Regions from separate parts of the Peribacillus sp. FSL M8-0224 genome, predicted to be linked through region 1. Evidence: riboswitches for the same ligand, from Rfam matches in the RefSeq annotation. Region 1 holds a riboswitch; the other holds the start of a gene.

Region 1 (3,413 bases):
GGATGATGATGATAGCTGCAAGTAAAAAGGGAAAGTGCAGATGGCCGTTCTTTTTTTATTTGCTTTCAGTTTTAGGGTTTTAAGTATAAACCTAATCGGCACGCTTATATTGAAGCCGATTAGGTTGTTCGAATCCTGTAAATAAGTTTTAAAGTCCCCGCAAAATAATCATTCCCATACTTCTTTTGCTACATCAACGACGAATTTCAGTTTTTCCCATTGCTGTGCTTCGGTTAGCTTGTTGCCGTGATGTGTGGAGGCGAAGCCGCATTGGGGGCTTAAGCATAATTGTTCGAGCGGAACGAAGTGCGAGGCTTCTTTAATGCGTGCCTTAACAGCTTCCTTGTCCTCGATTTCCCCATTTTTTGAAGTGACGACACCCAGTACGACCCGTGCACCGCCATTTGGAATGTATTCCAATGGTTTGAAATCCCCAGAGCGTTGATCATCATATTCCAAGAAGAATCCATCCACTTTTTCTTTTGCCAATAAAGTTGGGGCGATACGGGCATAGCTTCCTTCAAACGCCCATGTCGACTGGTAGTTTCCGCGACATAGGTGGGTAGTGACGATAAGGTCTTCTGGTTTGCCTTCCAATGCGCCATTAATGACCCGAAGTGCAAGATCAATTAATTGTTCCCTCGTATATTTTCCATCCTTGAACTGGAAATCCGGAGCTGAAAGTCTGGCAATATATACATCATCCAATTGAAGATAACGCACACCTGCTTCATAAAAGGCTTTCAAAGCATGCTGATAGGCTTTGATGATATCATTTGCATAGTCTTCGATATCAGGGTAGACGTCTTCATTATGAATGCCTGCAGCAAATAATTGATTCGGACTGGGGATGGTTTGCTTGGCAACGGCACGTCCGTTCACTATTTTGTTCAATTCAATGAAATCACGAATGAAGGGATGTTCAGGGTTGAATGAAACCTTCCCGGTATTGCGAACATTATATCTCTCTGTTTCCACACCATCGAATGTGAGGCCTTTTTCAGTTACATATCCCTCGATGCCATTTAAATGTTCGAGGAAGTCAAAGTGCCACCATGTTCGTCTGAACTCACCGTCCGTAACGGCCTCTAAACCAACTTCAATTTGTTTATCGACGATCCGTTTGATTTCTTCAGTTTCAATTTCACGAAGCCGCTCAGCTGAAATGGTACCTTCCTTAAAGTCCTTTCTGGCAATATGTAAACGTTCCGGTCTTAATAAACTTCCGACGTGGTCCGCCCTGAACGGTGCTTTCGTTAATGTGATTGACATGTTGATTCCTTCTTTCCTTTTAAAAATAAAAAACCTCTCCTTAAAAATAAGAAGAGGTGTTGGCAACAAAGCTATATACTCTTCTTATCTTCAAGTTTTTACACTTCTGGAATTAGCACAGTACAAGATCAGTCTGTTGCTGAGGCATCAAAGGGCCAGTCCCTCCACCTCTCTGGATAAGAGTTGTCTATTAAATTAACTATGACTATACAGGTAGTTTTTATGAAGGTCAAGGGGGGGAGCTGGAATATTTCGAATATACCGTTTATTAATCTGGGCTGAAATGTTAACGGCATCAGGGAATCCGGCATATGCTTTGAGTGGGGAGGGGATGCAAGGATGAGTCCATTCAAAAATGGCATACCGATTACGGTAACTGAAGCCATGATAGAGAGAATCATAAAAATGAAATCATCTGGTCAGGATATTAAAGTCGAGATTACGCCAAGGCATATTGTGCTTTCCGGAATGATGGAAGTTAAAAAAATGATGTTTAAGAAAAACGTAGCTTTCCGGATTACATTAAAACCGGTTCATGTGGAAAAAAGAACGATTTCATTTGAATTAGTGGAAATGGAACCCGTTGACAGGAATTTCATCAACCAAAGGATATTTAACAGACCGCCATTTTTTGAATATGAAAAAAGAGCAATCAAAATGAATGTTAATGCTTGGAGCATCGTGAGGAAAATTCCGATTGGCACAATTAAATCGTATGAACTCGCCGAAGGTGCATTGAAAATGAATCTTTCTATATGATTTAAGGGGATATTTTACATATATCCTTAGCCGTAACCTATAAAGGGTTTGCCAGGTATGATAGTGTTAAGATGACATGGTTCATGAAAAAAATGTGTTTGATAAATCAAGCTCTTTAAAATATACTAAATGACTTGAAGTTTTGAGTTTTTCTGGGAATGAGGAGGATAATGATGGATCAGAAGATTTTGCCTGCTTCAGCAAGCATGAAGGATTTCGAAAGATTTCTAGAAAGTTCCTATGAAATAGGTGTGTTTCTTGATTTGCATATCTCACAATTGAAAAATGTAAGTATGATGGCAAAGCAGCATAATAAGAAAATGATTTATCATGTCGATTTGATCCATGGCATAAGAAGTGATGAGTACGCGACGGAATTCATTTGTCAGGAATATAACCCCTATGGGCTGATTTCGACTAAATCAAGCGTTATATTGAAGGCGAAGCAAAAGGGGGTCATTGCCATCCAGCGAATCTTTTTAATAGACTCACACGCGCTTGAGAAAAGTTATAAGCTGGTGCAGAAAACAAAGCCGGATTATATCGAAGTATTGCCGGGCGCCATGCCATGGATGATAAAAGAAGTGAAGGAACGATTGCAGACACCGATTTTTGCAGGCGGCCTCATACGTACTTCGGATGAAGTCCTGAATGCCCTTGATGCAGGGGCATCGTCAATCACCACTTCAAAAACTGAATTATGGGATATCGTCTAATAGGGAAAAATTGAAAAAAATTACAGAAAAATAGATTAATTTCTCACAAATTATTGACAGCGTTTTCATAACCTAGTATATTTTACAGTACAAGTTAATATATGTGACGGAGACTAGGAGATTCACAACAGATCTATTCATAATTTTTTTATGAAGATAGTTCTGCTGCGGATCTCCTTTTATTTGTTGGCAAGGTTTAAAAAATTATCAGGGGAGGGTTTTATCATGACTCCATTTTGGGGAGAAGTGTTAGGCACGATGATTTTAGTTTTATTCGGAGCAGGTATTGGGGCAGGTTCATCCTTAAAGGGTTCCTATGCAAAAGATGCCGGCTGGATCGTTATCACGATTGCATGGGGATTGGCTGTTACCATGGGTGTTTTTGCAGTGGGGTCCATAAGCGGGGCGCATTTAAACCCGGCGGTCACAGTTGGGTTTGCCATTATTGGAGAATTTCCATGGAGTGATGTGCCCGGTTACATCGTTGCCCAGATGATTGGCGCGATACTCGGCGCAACTCTAGTATTCCTGCACTATTTGCCACACTGGAAAGCTACGGATGATCCAGGGGCGAAGCTTGGTGTGTTCGCGACTTCACCTGCAATCCCGCACACATTTTCAAATCTATTAAGTGAGATGATTGGAACTTTCATCCTTATTCTTGGT
Region 2 (3,413 bases), 550 kb from region 1:
TTCACTGTTTTCACATCACCCGAACTCCCTGATGCACCCTCTTCATTCCCGCATGCTGAAGCCACGATGGCCAATGCCAATACCATGATCGTTAATAAGATTTTTTTCATTTTTCCTGCCTCCTGTTAGTTTTATCTTCTTCTGATTTTTCTTGAAACAAAATTCCCGGTGGATTGCAATAATTGAACGATGATCACGAGCGCCGCCACTGTGACGATCATCGTCATCGTATCGAACCTTTGGTAACCGTAAGCCAAGGCTAAATCCCCGACCCCGCCTGCACCGACGGCACCTGCCATCGCGGTAGATCCAACAAGCCCGATAGTCGCTGTTGTAAATGTCAGGATTAACGAACTAAGTCCCTCGGGAATCAAAAAGCGGTAAATGATTTGCCATGTTGTCGCCCCCATCGCCTGAGCTGCCTCGATGATCCCTTTGTCCACTTCCAACAGCGAGTTTTCCACAAGCCGGGCAATATAAGGAGCCGCGTAAAAGATTAGCGGAACAATGGCCGCATTCGTTCCGATCGCACTGCCGACAATCATTCTTGTAAACGGAATGAGTGCTACAAGCAAGATGATGAAAGGAACGGACCGCAGGATATTGATGATCGGGTTCAATACATTAAAAATCCATTTATTCTCCAGGATGTGACCCTTTCTTGTAATGACAAGCAGGATACCGAGCGGAAGCCCGATCAATCCGGAAAATATCAATGAGATGGCTACCATATAAAGTGTGTCACCGAAAGCTGTCGACAGCTGGTCTGCCGTTATTTCCATTCCCCAAAGCGTATTACCCATTTATACTTGCACCTCCTGGACGAGAATCCCCTCATCTTTAATATATTGATAAGCCTTGTCGACCTCATTTTTGCTCCCCGTCACTTCGATGATCAAATTCCCGAAAGGAGTTTCCTGGATTTCAGAAATATTGGCTGATAAGACACTTAAATGAACATCATATTTCTTCGAGATGGTTGAAAGTAAAGGAGTACCCGAAGTAGTTCCAATAAAATTAATTTTCCAAATAATCGGGATATGGGACCCTATGCTTTTTAAGAAACTTTGTGGAATTTCGTCATGTATGACCGTTCTCACGAAGTTTTTTGCAATATCCGTTTGCGGCTTGGCAAAAACTTCGAAAACCGAACCTTGTTCAACGACGCAGCCGCCCTCCATGACCGCTACCTTATTGCAAATTTCCCGAATGACAGACATCTCATGAGTGATTAGCAAAATGGTGATATTGTATTCTTTATTAATTTTTTTTAAGAGCTGCAGAACTGCACTCGTTGTTTGTGGATCCAATGCCGACGTAGCTTCATCACACAATAAGATCGATGGATTCGTAGCCAACGCCCTCGCAATGCCGATCCGCTGCTTTTGCCCGCCGGATAGTTGTTCCGGATAACTCTTTGCTTTGCTCGATAAGCCAACGAACTCCAATAGCTCGCCTACACGTTCTTTGATTTCCTTAGCTGGAGTTCCCGATAAAACCAGCGGCATGGCAATATTATCAAAAACAGTTTTTGAGTTTAGTAAGTTGAAATGCTGAAAGATCATCCCGATTTTTTTCTTTTCTGCCCGTAATTCCTTCGGGCTTAATTTGGTTAAATCCTTGCCCCCAACAACCACCGAACCATCTGAAGGATGTTCAAGCAAATTCACCAACCTGATCAACGTACTCTTTCCGGCCCCGCTATAACCGACTACCCCGAATATATCCCCCTTTTCCACTGTCAAATCAATGCCCTTCAAAGCCTCGACAGTCTGTTTCTTTGTTTGATAAACCTTTTTAACACCTTGAAACTCAATCATCCAATCTCCCCCCATGCTGTTTATTTGTACGAATTCCTTATCCAGAGAGAAGAGCTTTGCAACGCTTCATAATGATAGGGTTAAATTCTGTCAAACTCACGAGTAATTGCACCAATTCTCCAAATAACCATATACATTTTGAATAAACAAAAGAGGCCTCTTCCGTCATCAGACAGAAGAGGCCTCTTTTAGACATAAAAAAGAGTAAACTCTTAAATTAATTATCTAAGAAAAGCTCCTTCTTATCTTTCAAACTTTCGTCCGTTGGAATTAGCACAGTATTTTTACAAAAGTAAAAACCCGCTGCCGAGGTATCATAGGGCCAAGTCCCTCCACATCTCTTGATAAGAATTAACGTTATATTTAATTATGTCCTTCACTATATATTCTAATTTCGCTAAAGTCAACCATATTTTTCATCGCTCTAAATAGTTTCATAGTATAGTGAATTGATACTTTTTAATTATATTAATATAATGATTTACTCATTCTCCATACAGGGTATTTTTCATTTTCTTCCCTTATCTTCACCATGCCTGAATTCGTATATAAAGAAATCGCCCTTTGATTATCCGGAGAAACCCTTAAGTGATATTCGGATACATTAAATTGCCTGAAAAAGTTTTCTGCGTAGCGAACCAATTCCTTGCCAAGGCCTTTACTGCGGTATTCGGGAATAAGATAAAATAGATTCACATAGCCAATTTCAGTTCCTTCATACTCCCGAATTTGAAGTTCCATTTGTCCAATCGGTTCTTGGTCCTTTTCAATGATCACCTGTCCATCCGGAAATTTGCGGACCCTTTCTTCCATTCGTTGCAAATAGGCATGTTCATCTCCAAAACCAGCATCAGTTCCAAAACTTACAACAAAGGAATCTTTCCGGAAATTAATGATAGTATCTTTATCCTTGTCCGTATCAATGGTACGAAAAATCAACTTCATCCACCCCTATCATTTTAGTGAAATAGTTTTCATGCTAGGAAAACTCATGTACCTTTCAAAATTTAAAAACTTTCTTTTTCATAAAAAAAAAGCTTAAAGGAGCCCTTTTGTTTTTGTACCTTGATGAAAAAACATTTGCCATCTTCCATTCGCACATTTCCAGATTGAACTTCTTAAGGTATGTTCCAGCTTATCTTCATCAAAAATCCGGTATGTAGTTAGCACGGTATCATCAGACAATCGATGCATCTCAAATTGACTTAATGTCATGTTCACCGCTCCGGCTCCCTCTTGCCCCATAAAATCGCTTTTTGACCATATGTTACCCGAACTGCCGAACTCAAAGAAATCATCTTTCAATAAGGATGAAAGCACTTCTGGAGATGTACGAACTTCAGATTTTAACAATTTCTCCTCCAGCTGATACAAATGCTCTTTTAATAATGAAGATTCCCTGTCCATTCATCTTGTCCTCCTTTTTCAACCATTTCCCTCGAAGAAACGAAATAGGAAAATCGTGAATAATTAATACGTAGATTTTCAGTAATTCATGAACCATGCGATTTAAGTTTTTTTATCCAGCTGCTTGCTGATTAGCAGTTGGCTCATCTTGCGGTCAGCGGCATTTTCTCGTTTTTAACGTTTTTG

What was found. Region 1 has a riboswitch for S-adenosylmethionine ahead of MKX49_RS22965 (5-methyltetrahydropteroyltriglutamate--homocysteine S-methyltransferase). Riboswitches for the same ligand answer to the same signal wherever they lie in the genome.
Region 2: it holds a riboswitch for S-adenosylmethionine, as region 1 does, so the genes downstream of both, MKX49_RS20075 (methionine ABC transporter ATP-binding protein) here and MKX49_RS22965 (5-methyltetrahydropteroyltriglutamate--homocysteine S-methyltransferase) in region 1, are expected to answer to the same signal.

What each region holds. Positions count from the first base shown of each region.
Region 1 is NZ_JBBOOJ010000001.1:4,719,334-4,722,746, reverse strand. Features, by position in the region: gene MKX49_RS22970 (hypothetical protein) at 1-25, shown strand, start outside; gene MKX49_RS22965 (5-methyltetrahydropteroyltriglutamate--homocysteine S-methyltransferase) at 169-1,272, opposite strand; SAM riboswitch class I at 1,354-1,455, opposite strand; gene MKX49_RS22960 (hypothetical protein) at 1,612-2,031, shown strand; gene MKX49_RS22955 (glycerol-3-phosphate responsive antiterminator) at 2,205-2,747, shown strand; gene MKX49_RS22950 (MIP/aquaporin family protein) at 2,973-3,413, shown strand, end outside.
Region 2 is NZ_JBBOOJ010000001.1:4,168,949-4,172,361, forward strand. Features, by position in the region: gene MKX49_RS20065 (MetQ/NlpA family ABC transporter substrate-binding protein) at 1-110, opposite strand, end outside; gene MKX49_RS20070 (methionine ABC transporter permease) at 132-782, opposite strand; gene MKX49_RS20075 (methionine ABC transporter ATP-binding protein) at 804-1,820, opposite strand; SAM riboswitch class I at 2,060-2,171, opposite strand; gene MKX49_RS20080 (GNAT family N-acetyltransferase) at 2,289-2,765, opposite strand; gene MKX49_RS20085 (nuclear transport factor 2 family protein) at 2,859-3,227, opposite strand.